Regions from separate parts of the Streptomyces sp. H27-D2 genome, predicted to be linked through region 3. Evidence: predicted binding sites of a transcription regulator. Region 3 holds the regulator's gene; each other region holds the start of a gene.
What was found. Region 3 encodes HrcA, which represses chaperone genes, less so after heat shock. Its sites were predicted from a motif close to TTNGCACTCNGNNNNNCNGAGTGCNAA; they were not measured.

Region 1 (3,374 bases), on a different contig from region 3:
ATGACCGCGCCGTCCGGCTCGTAGAGCCACCGCCCGACCGCTCCGGCTGCCGGGTCGGGCAGACCCGCGCCGAGCAGGGTGCGCGGGCCGGGGAGCAGCGTGGCGCGCATGCCGCCGGGCTGGAGCCGAGGCCCACCGGTGCCGCTGGCTCCCGCGCCGGCCGCCAGTGCCCCCGTACCGGCCTCCCTCGCCCCCGCCCCGAACCACAGCACCGCTTCCTTCACGCCCCCCGCGTCCGAGATCCATTCCGCCTCCGCGTCCGGCGGCACCGCCTCGTGCGGGATGCCCGGGGCGATCTTGAGCGCGGCGTACGGGGCCTTGCGGGCGGCCTCGACCGCCCAGGAGAGCGGCGGGGAGTACGACTCGGGGGCGAAGATCCGGCCACGGCCGCTGCGCCGGGCCGGGTCGACGAAGACGGCGTCGTAGCCGGTGGCGTCGATCCCGGCGACGTCCGCGCAGCGCACCTCGATGAGGTCCGCGAGGCCCAGGGCCTCGGCGTTGGCCTGCGCGACGGCGCAGGTCAGTGGGTCGCGGTCGACGGCCAGCACTTTGATTCCGGCGCGCGCCAGCGCGATCGCGTCGCCGCCGATCCCGCAGCACAGGTCCGCCAGCCGCCGTACGCCCAGCGCCGCGAACCGCTCGGCGCGGTAGGTCGCGACGGAGGTGCGGGTGGCCTGTTCGACGCCGTCGGACGTGAAGAACATCCGGTACGCGTCCTCCGCGCCGAACTTCGGGACGGCCCGTTGCCGCAGCCGGGCCTGGCCGATGGCGGCGGAGACCAGGGCGACGGGGTGCTCGCGGCGCAGCCGGGTCGCGGTCGCCAGTTCGCCGGCGGGGTCGTAGTCCCGCAGCCCGTCGAGCAGGGTCCGGCCTTCGTCCGTCAGCAGCGAGGGAAAAACATCAACATCCACCCGGCCATTGTCGCGGGGCCGCGGCCCGGCGGCGTCGTCGGGCGGCCGGGGCGGCGGCTCGTACGGCCGGGGGCCGTGCGGCGACTGGGGTCCGGGCCCTGAGGCGGACTCTCACGCCTGCGCCGCGCGGCTCCGCGCGGACCCCGGCGGGAGGGCCGACAGGCTCCGCCGAGCGGGGCGAATCGGCTCGGACATTGGCACTCTAGTTGACTGAGTGCTAACAGAGTCCTAGTGTCGAATCTGGCACTCCCCACCAGGGAGTGCCAACGCAGCGACGGGCAGGTTCGGCATCCCGCGACGACGGGCCTACCAGGTCGCCACCCATACAGACACTTCCCGTGAGCCCTTTGAAGGGGGAGGTCGGATCGTGACGACCGCCAGCACCAAGGTTGCCATCAAGCCGCTTGAGGACCGCATTGTGGTCCAGCCGCTCGAGGCCGAGCAGACCACGGCCTCAGGCCTGGTCATCCCGGACACCGCTAAGGAGAAGCCCCAGGAGGGCTCCGTCCTCGCGGTTGGTCCGGGTCGCTTCGAGGACGGCAACCGTCTTCCGCTCGACGTAGCCGTAGGTGACGTCGTGCTCTACAGCAAGTACGGCGGCACCGAGGTGAAGTACAACGGCGAGGAGTACCTCGTCCTCTCGGCTCGCGACGTTCTCGCGATCATCGAGAAGTAATTCACCAAAGTTTTTGATCTGCGCCCCGGGTTCCCGTGCCTAAACAACCGGGCGCCCGGGGCGTAGTTCATTTGAGAGGACTTGAAGCAACCCATGGCGAAGATCCTGAAGTTCGACGAGGACGCCCGTCGCGCCCTTGAGCGCGGCGTCAACAAGCTTGCTGACACCGTGAAGGTGACGATCGGCCCCAGGGGCCGCAACGTCGTCATCGACAAGAAGTTCGGCGCACCGACCATCACCAACGACGGCGTCACCATCGCCCGCGAGGTGGAGCTCGACGACCCGTTCGAGAACCTTGGCGCGCAGCTGGTCAAGGAGGTCGCGACCAAGACCAACGACGTCGCGGGCGACGGCACCACCACCGCGACCGTGCTCGCCCAGGCGCTGGTGCGCGAGGGTCTGCGCAACGTCGCGGCCGGCGCGTCCCCGGCTTCGCTGAAGAAGGGCATCGACGCGGCCGTCAAGGCCGTGTCCGAGGACCTTCTCGCGACCGCCCGCCCGATCGACTCCAAGGAGGACATCGCGGCCGTGGCCGGTCTGTCCGCCCAGGACAAGCAGGTCGGCGAGCTCATCGCGGAGGCGATGGACAAGGTCGGCAAGGACGGTGTCATCACTGTCGAGGAGTCCAACACCTTCGGCCTGGAGCTCGACTTCACCGAGGGCATGGCCTTCGACAAGGGCTACCTGTCGCCGTACATGGTGACCGACCAGGAGCGTATGGAGGCCGTCCTCGAGGACCCCTACATCCTGATCCACCAGGGCAAGATCGGCTCGATCCAGGACATGCTGCCGCTCCTGGAGAAGGTCATCCAGGCCGGCGCCTCCAAGCCGCTGCTGATCATCGCCGAGGACGTCGAGGGCGAGGCCCTGTCGACCCTGGTGGTCAACAAGATCCGCGGCACGTTCAACGCCGTCGCCGTCAAGGCGCCGGGCTTCGGCGACCGCCGCAAGGCGATGCTCGCGGACATGGCCACCCTCACCGGTGCCACCGTCATCGCCGAGGAGGTCGGCCTCAAGCTCGACCAGGCCGAGCTGGACGTACTGGGCACCGCCCGCCGCGTCACCATCACCAAGGACGACACCACCATCGTCGACGGTGGCGGCAGCTCCGAGGACGTCAAGGGCCGGATCAACCAGATCAAGTCCGAGATCGAGTCCACGGACTCCGACTGGGACCGCGAGAAGCTCCAGGAGCGCCTCGCGAAGCTCGCCGGCGGCGTGTGCGTCATCTCCGTCGGCGCGGCCACCGAGGTCGAGCTCAAGGAGAAGAAGCACCGTCTGGAGGACGCCATCTCCGCGACCCGTGCCGCGGTCGAGGAAGGCATCGTCTCCGGTGGCGGCTCCGCGCTCGTGCACTCCTCCAAGGTGCTCGAAGGCGGCCTGGGCCTGACCGGCGACGAGGCCACTGGTGTCGCGGTCGTCCGCCGCGCCGTGGTCGAGCCGCTGCGCTGGATCGCCGAGAACGCCGGCCTCGAGGGCTACGTCATCACCGCCAAGGTGAGCGAGCTCGACAAGGGCCACGGTTTCAACGCGGCCACCGGCGAGTACGGCGACCTGGTGAAGGCCGGCGTCATCGACCCGGTCAAGGTCACCCGCTCCGCGCTGGAGAACGCCGCGTCGATCGCGTCGCTGCTGCTCACGACCGAGACCCTGGTCGTCGAGAAGCCGGCCGACGACGAGTCGGGCGACTCGGGCCACGGCCACGGTCACTCGCACTAGTCACGCTGGTCACGGCGTGAGCCGTTGGCACTGCCATCGGCGGTCCGGCAGGTAGTCCGTCCGCGGAC
Region 2 (3,374 bases), on a different contig from region 3:
CGCGGCCTCCCTGGTGGGCCTCGACCCGGCCGCGCTCCCGCTGAGCGGCTCACTGCCCGCCTGAGGCTGCGCACACCCCGACGCACGGGCCGCACCGCACGGGCAGCACCGCACGGGCCCGCACCGCACCGACATGTCAGGCAGCCAACGCCCGAGGGCGGCACCCCCGTGATGGGAGTGCCGCCCTCGGTCCGTAGGACAAAGCCGTACGCAGTGCCGTACAGGGTGAAGCGGTGATGCTGTAATGCGGTGAAGCGGTAACGCCGTGAAACCGTAACGCTGTCCAGCGGTGAAGCTGTCAAGCGGTCTGGCCGTCAAGCCATGGCCCGCTGATCCTCAGGAGGATCAGAAGTCCATGTCACCGCCGGGCATGCCGCCGCCGGCGGGCGCGCCGCCGCCCTTTTCGGGCTTGTCGGCGATAACAGCCTCGGTGGTGAGGAAGAGCGCGGCGATGGAAGCCGCGTTCTGCAGCGCGGAGCGCGTCACCTTGGCCGGGTCGATGATGCCTTCGGCGATCATGTCGACGTACTCACCGGTCGCGGCGTTCAGGCCGTGGCCGATGGGCAGGTTGCGGACCTTCTCCACAACGACGCCGCCTTCGAGGCCGCCGTTGATCGCGATCTGCTTCAGCGGAGCCTCAAGGGCCAGCTTCACGATCGCGGCGCCGGTCGCCTCGTCGCCTTCGAGCTCGATCTTGTCGAACACGGAGACGGTCTGCAGAAGGGCGACGCCGCCACCGGCGACGATGCCCTCTTCGACGGCTGCCTTGGCGTTGCGCACCGCGTCCTCGATGCGGTGCTTGCGCTCCTTGAGCTCGACCTCGGTCGCCGCGCCGGCCTTGATGACGGCGACGCCGCCGGCCAGCTTCGCGAGGCGCTCCTGGAGCTTCTCGCGGTCGTAGTCCGAGTCCGAGTTCTCGATCTCGGCGCGGATCTGGTTGACCCGGCCCTGAACCTGCTCCGAGTCACCCGCACCGTCGACGATGGTGGTCTCGTCCTTGGTGATGACGACCTTGCGGGCGCGGCCCAGCAGGTCGATGCCGGCGCTCTCCAGCTTGAGGCCGACCTCCTCGGAGACAACGGTGCCACCGGTGAGGATGGCGATGTCGCCGAGCATGGCCTTGCGGCGGTCGCCGAAGCCCGGAGCCTTGACGGCGACGGACTTGAAGGTGCCACGGATCTTGTTGACCACCAGGGTCGACAGGGCCTCGCCCTCGACGTCCTCGGCGATGATCAGCAGCGGCTTGCCGGACTGCATGACCTTCTCGAGGAGCGGCAGCAGGTCCTTGACCGAGCCGATCTTCGAGTTGACGATCAGGATGTACGGGTCGTCGAGCGACGACTCCATGCGCTCCATGTCCGTCGCGAAGTACGCGGAGATGTAGCCCTTGTCGAAGCGCATGCCCTCGGTCAGCTCGAGTTCGAGCCCGAAGGTCTGCGACTCCTCGACCGTGATGACGCCTTCCTTGCCGACCTTGTCCATCGCCTCGGCGATGAGCTCGCCGATCTGGGTGTCAGCGGCGGAGATGGAGGCGGTCGAAGCGATCTGCTCCTTGGTCTCCACGTCCTTGGCCTGCTCCAGCAGCTGGGCAGAGACGGCCTCGACGGCCTTCTCGATGCCACGCTTGAGGGCCATCGGGTTGGCGCCCGCGGCTACGTTGCGGAGGCCTTCCTTGACGAGAGCCTGAGCCAGGACGGTCGCGGTCGTCGTGCCGTCGCCGGCGACGTCGTCCGTCTTCTTCGCGACCTCCTTGACCAGCTCTGCGCCGATCTTCTCGTACGGGTCCTCGAGCTCGATCTCCTTGGCGATGGAAACACCATCGTTGGTGATCGTGGGGGCGCCCCACTTCTTCTCGAGGACGACGTTACGGCCCTTGGGGCCGAGGGTGACCTTGACGGCGTCGGCGAGCTGGTTCATCCCACGCTCGAGACCCCGCCGCGCCTCCTCATCGAACGCGATGATCTTGGCCATATGAAGTGGTCCTCCCAGGACTGGGCGCCCCCCGGACTAAGTCTGGGGGAGGTGGATACTCCGGACCAGGGGGCGCCCGCGACGGACGGCCAGCCGATCGCCAGGTCATTTCCGGCGGTCGAACGGGCCTCACCGACCTGGTCCTTCTGTCACTCTCCACGTGAGAGTGCTAACGCCAATGATTAGCACTCGGCATGGTCGAGTGCAAGCTCCTCCGGCGGATCCCGGCCCCTCTCCAGCCACTCCCCGCCCACCGGGCACGCTCCTCGCCGCACCCTCGCGCCCGGACGCACGAAGGGCCCGTACGCCTCTGATCCGACCCCGAGCGCGGCCACCCTCGCCGCTGACGCACGAAGGGCCCGTACCCCTTGTGGGGGACGGGCCCTTCGGCGTGAGTGAAGGCTGTGAGTGAGTGCGTCGGTGACCGGCCGGGGGCCGGTCACGGACCGATGCCCGCGGGAGCTCAGCCGGGAAGTCCGGCCAAGCGGACCATGTCCGCCTGCGGCCCCTTCTGGCCCTGCGAGATCTCGAACTCGACCCGCTGACCTTCCTCGAGGGTGCGGTAGCCGTCCATCTGAATCGCGCTGTAGTGCACGAAGACGTCCGCACCACCGTCGACCGCGATGAAGCCGTACCCCTTCTCCGCGTTGAACCACTTGACGGTGCCCTGAGCCATGCCTAACTCCCCTATTACTGGCCCTTGCACAGGACCGCACTCCGCGGGCCCGGGTCAGACTTCGCCCCCACGAAAGACAGGTGAGGGCGTGCGCCGGAACGCGTCGACCGCCGCTGAATGTATCTGCACGAATGCCGTCTGCAACAGGTCACACCGACGAGAATTCTGGGTACGGACGATCGCTTATAGCGGGCCAATTGCCGTTAATCCAGGGCAACTCGGGCCGGGCATAGTTCACCAAGAAGACAAATGATGCGCACACTTTGGGCACAGGTTGTCGTGTTCTCGTATGCGTCCGACGGGGCCGGAAGAAGGCGTTCCATTCAACTGTATCGCCTTTCAACCGACGGAATTGCCCCGTCCGCTTGTGTGCGGACGGGGCAATTCGAGAAGATATGGGGTTCTATGCGCGGTAGGTGCCAACCAATTTCCGGACCGCCCGCCATGGTCTCCCAGGCAGGCGGTGGAACAGCGCGTGAGCTGTAGGACGGGCGGTGGAACAGCGCGCGGCAGGCGGATGGAACAACTCACCCAGGCGGTAACAGAGCTCGCGCGGGCGCGGCATCAGCCGCCGGCGACCGCCGGAATGATGGAGACGCCGGCGCCGTCCGGCGTGGCCGTCTTGAGGCCCTCGGAGAAGCGCACGTCGTCGTCGTTGACGTAGACGTTGACGAAGCGGCGCAGCTTGCCCGCGTCGTCCAGCACGCGCGCGGCGATGCCCTGGTGG
Region 3 (3,374 bases):
CGCCTTGACGATCGCGGGCAGATCGTCGATGCCCTCCAGGTACTCCACGACTACGCCTTCGATCCGCAGGTCGTCGCCCCACACCCGCTCGACCAGCTCCGCGTCGTGCCGACCCTCGACGTAGATGCGCCCGGCGCGCGCGACCCGGGCGCGCGCCCCCGGGACCGCGAGTGAGCCGGAGGCGGTGCGCTGGGGTGCGCGGCCCGCGCCGGCCGGGCGCACGAGAGTCACCACGCGCCCCTCCAGGAGGAAGCCGCGCGCGTCCATCGGGAAGACGCGGTGCTTGCCGAAGCGGTCCTCCAGCGTGACGGTCTGCCCCTCGGCCGTCTTCTCGCAGCGGATCACCGCCCCGCAGAAGCCGGTGGTGACCTCCTCCACGACCAGATCGCGGTCCGCCGGGACCTCCGGCGCGGGCGTGCTCTTCTTCCACGGCGGGGTCAGATCGGGACCGTACTCTCTGCTGCGCATCCGGCCGAGGATAGGAACAATTACCGGCTCACGGCTACGACACGCCGAAGCGGCGGGCCAGCTCCTCGCGTTGTGCCCGGACGAATCGGGCATCCACGACAGCGCCGTGCCCGGGGACGTACAGCGCGTCCTCGCCGCCGAGCGCCAGCAGCCGGTCGAGCGCGGCCGGCCAGCGGGAGGGAACGGCGTCCGGACCGGCCTGCGGCTCCCCGGATTCCTCGACCAGGTCGCCGCAGAAGACGACCGGCACCGCGCCGGCGGACTCCGGCGGGACGAGCACTACCAGATCGTGGCCGCTGTGCCCCGGTCCGATGTTCGCCAGCAGCACCCGCCGCCCGCCGAGGTCGAGGAGATGCTCACCGTGCACCGTGTGCTGCGGGCTCACCAGCAGATCGGCCGCCTCCGCCGCCTCATCCGCGGGCATGCCGTGCCGTACGGCGGACGCGCGCGTCTCGTCGCGCGCTCCGGCGAGCAGCACGTCCAGGCCCGTCGCGCCGTAGACCTGGACGCCCGCGAAGGCGGCCGTTCCGAGTACATGGTCGAAGTGGGCATGGGTGAGGGCCACGTGGGTAGCGGGATGTCCGAAGAGCCGTCGCACCTGCTGACGGATTCCGGCGCCCTCAGCCAGCGTGGCGCCGGTGTCCACCACCAGCGCTCCGGTCGCGCCGGACACCGCCCCCACCGTCGCGTCCCAGTGCGGGAGCCGCCGACGTGCCACACCGGGTGCGAGCTGCTCCCAGTTCGTCTCCGTGTTCATACGACGGTTCATACGACGGACGCTAGCGCCAGGAGGCCGGTCGTGCCGCACGTTGTCGGCAGCGCGCGGTACCTTCTTGCCGGGGTCCTGGTACCCGGCCGTACACTGGGCCGAAAGGTTTGGCACTCGCATTCGTAGAGTGCCAGGCAGGAGACACAGGACGACCGGTGGGACTGGAGGTGTGCGGTGTTGAGTGAACGCAGGCTCGAAGTGCTGCGCGCCATCGTCCAGGACTATGTGGGCACGGAGGAGCCGGTCGGCTCCAAGGCGCTCACCGAGCGGCATCACCTGGGCGTCTCCCCGGCCACGGTGCGCAACGACATGGCGGCGCTGGAGGACGAGGGATTCATCGCCCAGCCGCACACCAGCGCGGGCCGCATCCCGACCGACAAGGGCTACCGGCTCTTCGTCGACAAGCTGGCCGGCGTCAAGCCTCTGTCGTCACCGGAGCGGCGGGCCATCCAGAACTTCCTGGACGGCGCGGTCGACCTCGACGACGTGGTGGGCCGCACGGTCCGGCTGCTGGCGCAGCTGACCCGGCAGGTCGCGGTCGTCCAGTACCCCTCGCTCACCCGCTCCACGGTCCGGCACGTCGAGCTGCTCTCGCTGGCCCCGGCCCGCGTGATGCTGGTGCTGATCACCGACACCGGGCGGGTCGAACAGCGCCTGGTGGACTGCCCGGCGCCGTTCAACGACACCGCGCTGGCCGACCTGCGGGCCCGGATGAACAGCCGGGTCGTGGGCAAGCGTTTCGCGGATGTGCCGCAGTTGGTGCAGGATCTGCCGGAGTCCTTCGAAGCGGAGGACCGGGGAACCGTCACGACGGTGCTCGCCGTTCTGCTGGAGACCCTGGTCGAGGAGACCGAGGAGCGGCTGATCATCGGCGGCACCTCGAACCTGACCCGGTTCGGCCATGACTTCCCCGTGATGATCCGGCCGGTGCTGGAGGCGCTGGAGGAGCAGGTCGTGCTCCTCAAGCTGCTCGGCGAGGCCAAAGAATCGGGCATGACCGTACGTATCGGGCATGAGAATGCTCACGAGGGCCTGAACTCCACATCGGTCGTCGCGGTCGGCTACGGTTCGGGCGACGAGGCAGTCGCAAAACTCGGCGTGGTCGGACCGACCCGCATGGACTACCCCGGAACGATGGGAGCGGTACGCGCAGTGGCACGTTACGTCGGACAGATCCTGGCGGAGTCGTAAGTGGCCACGGACTATTACGCGGTCCTCGGTGTACAACGCGACGCTTCGCAGGAGCAGATCAAGAAGGCCTTCCGGCGGCTGGCGCGTGAGCTGCACCCGGATGTGAACCCGGACCCGAAGACCCAGGAGCGGTTCAAGGAGATCAACGCCGCTTACGAGGTGCTCTCGGACCCGCAGAAGAAGCAGGTCTTCGACCTCGGCGGCGATCCGCTCTCCGGAGCGGGCGGCGGCGGTGGCGGAGCCGGCGGCTTCGGCGCGGGCTTCGGCAACTTCAGCGACATCATGGACGCCTTCTTCGGACAGGCCTCCCAGCGCGGCCCGCGCTCCCGGACCAGGCGTGGCCAGGACGCGATGATCCGGCTCGACATCGAGCTGGACGAAGCCGCGTTCGGGACCACCAAGGACATCCAGGTCGACACCGCGATCGTCTGCACGACGTGCAGCGGTGAGGGCGCGGCGCCCGGCACCTCGGCGCAGACCTGTGACATGTGTCGCGGTCGCGGTGAGGTGTCGCAGGTGACCCGGTCGTTCCTGGGCCAGGTCATGACCTCGCGGCCGTGCCCGCAGTGCCAGGGCTTCGGCACCGTCGTGCCCACGCCCTGCCCGGAGTGCGCGGGCGACGGGCGCATCCGCTCGCGCCGGACGCTCACGGTCAAGATCCCGGCCGGCGTCGACAACGGCACCCGCATCCAACTCGCGGGCGAGGGCGAGGTCGGCCCCGGCGGCGGCCCCGCCGGCGACCTCTACGTCGAGATCCACGAGCTGCCGCACCCGGTCTTCCAGCGGCGCGGCGACGACCTGCACTGCACGGTCACCATCCCGATGACGGCGGCCACCCTCGGCACCCAGTGCCCGTTGGAGACCCTGGACGGTCTGGAGGAGATCGACATCCGGCCGGGCACTCAGTCCGGACAGTCGATCCCGCTGCACCAGCGCGGCATCACGC

Region 1: a site for HrcA is predicted at 1,106-1,132, ahead of groES (co-chaperone GroES). Genes of this name have one in related genera too.
Region 2: a site for HrcA is predicted at 2,154-2,180, ahead of groL (chaperonin GroEL). Genes of this name have one in related genera too.

Annotation. Positions count from the first base shown of each region.
Region 1 covers NZ_JAYMZR010000030.1:26,507-29,880, forward strand. The annotation lists gene QMK28_RS14280 (class I SAM-dependent methyltransferase) at 1-911, opposite strand, end outside; gene groES (co-chaperone GroES) at 1,279-1,587, shown strand; gene groL (chaperonin GroEL) at 1,681-3,306, shown strand.
Region 2 covers NZ_JAYMZR010000098.1:12,615-15,988, reverse strand. The annotation lists gene QMK28_RS28170 (HAD family hydrolase) at 1-64, shown strand, start outside; gene groL (chaperonin GroEL) at 346-1,971, opposite strand; gene QMK28_RS28160 (cold-shock protein) at 2,435-2,647, opposite strand; gene QMK28_RS28155 (MoaD/ThiS family protein) at 3,212-3,374, opposite strand, start outside.
Region 3 covers NZ_JAYMZR010000001.1:53,318-56,691, reverse strand. The annotation lists gene QMK28_RS00285 (DUF3097 domain-containing protein) at 1-468, opposite strand, end outside; gene QMK28_RS00280 (MBL fold metallo-hydrolase) at 503-1,237, opposite strand; gene hrcA (heat-inducible transcriptional repressor HrcA) at 1,412-2,428, shown strand; gene dnaJ (molecular chaperone DnaJ) at 2,429-3,374, shown strand, end outside.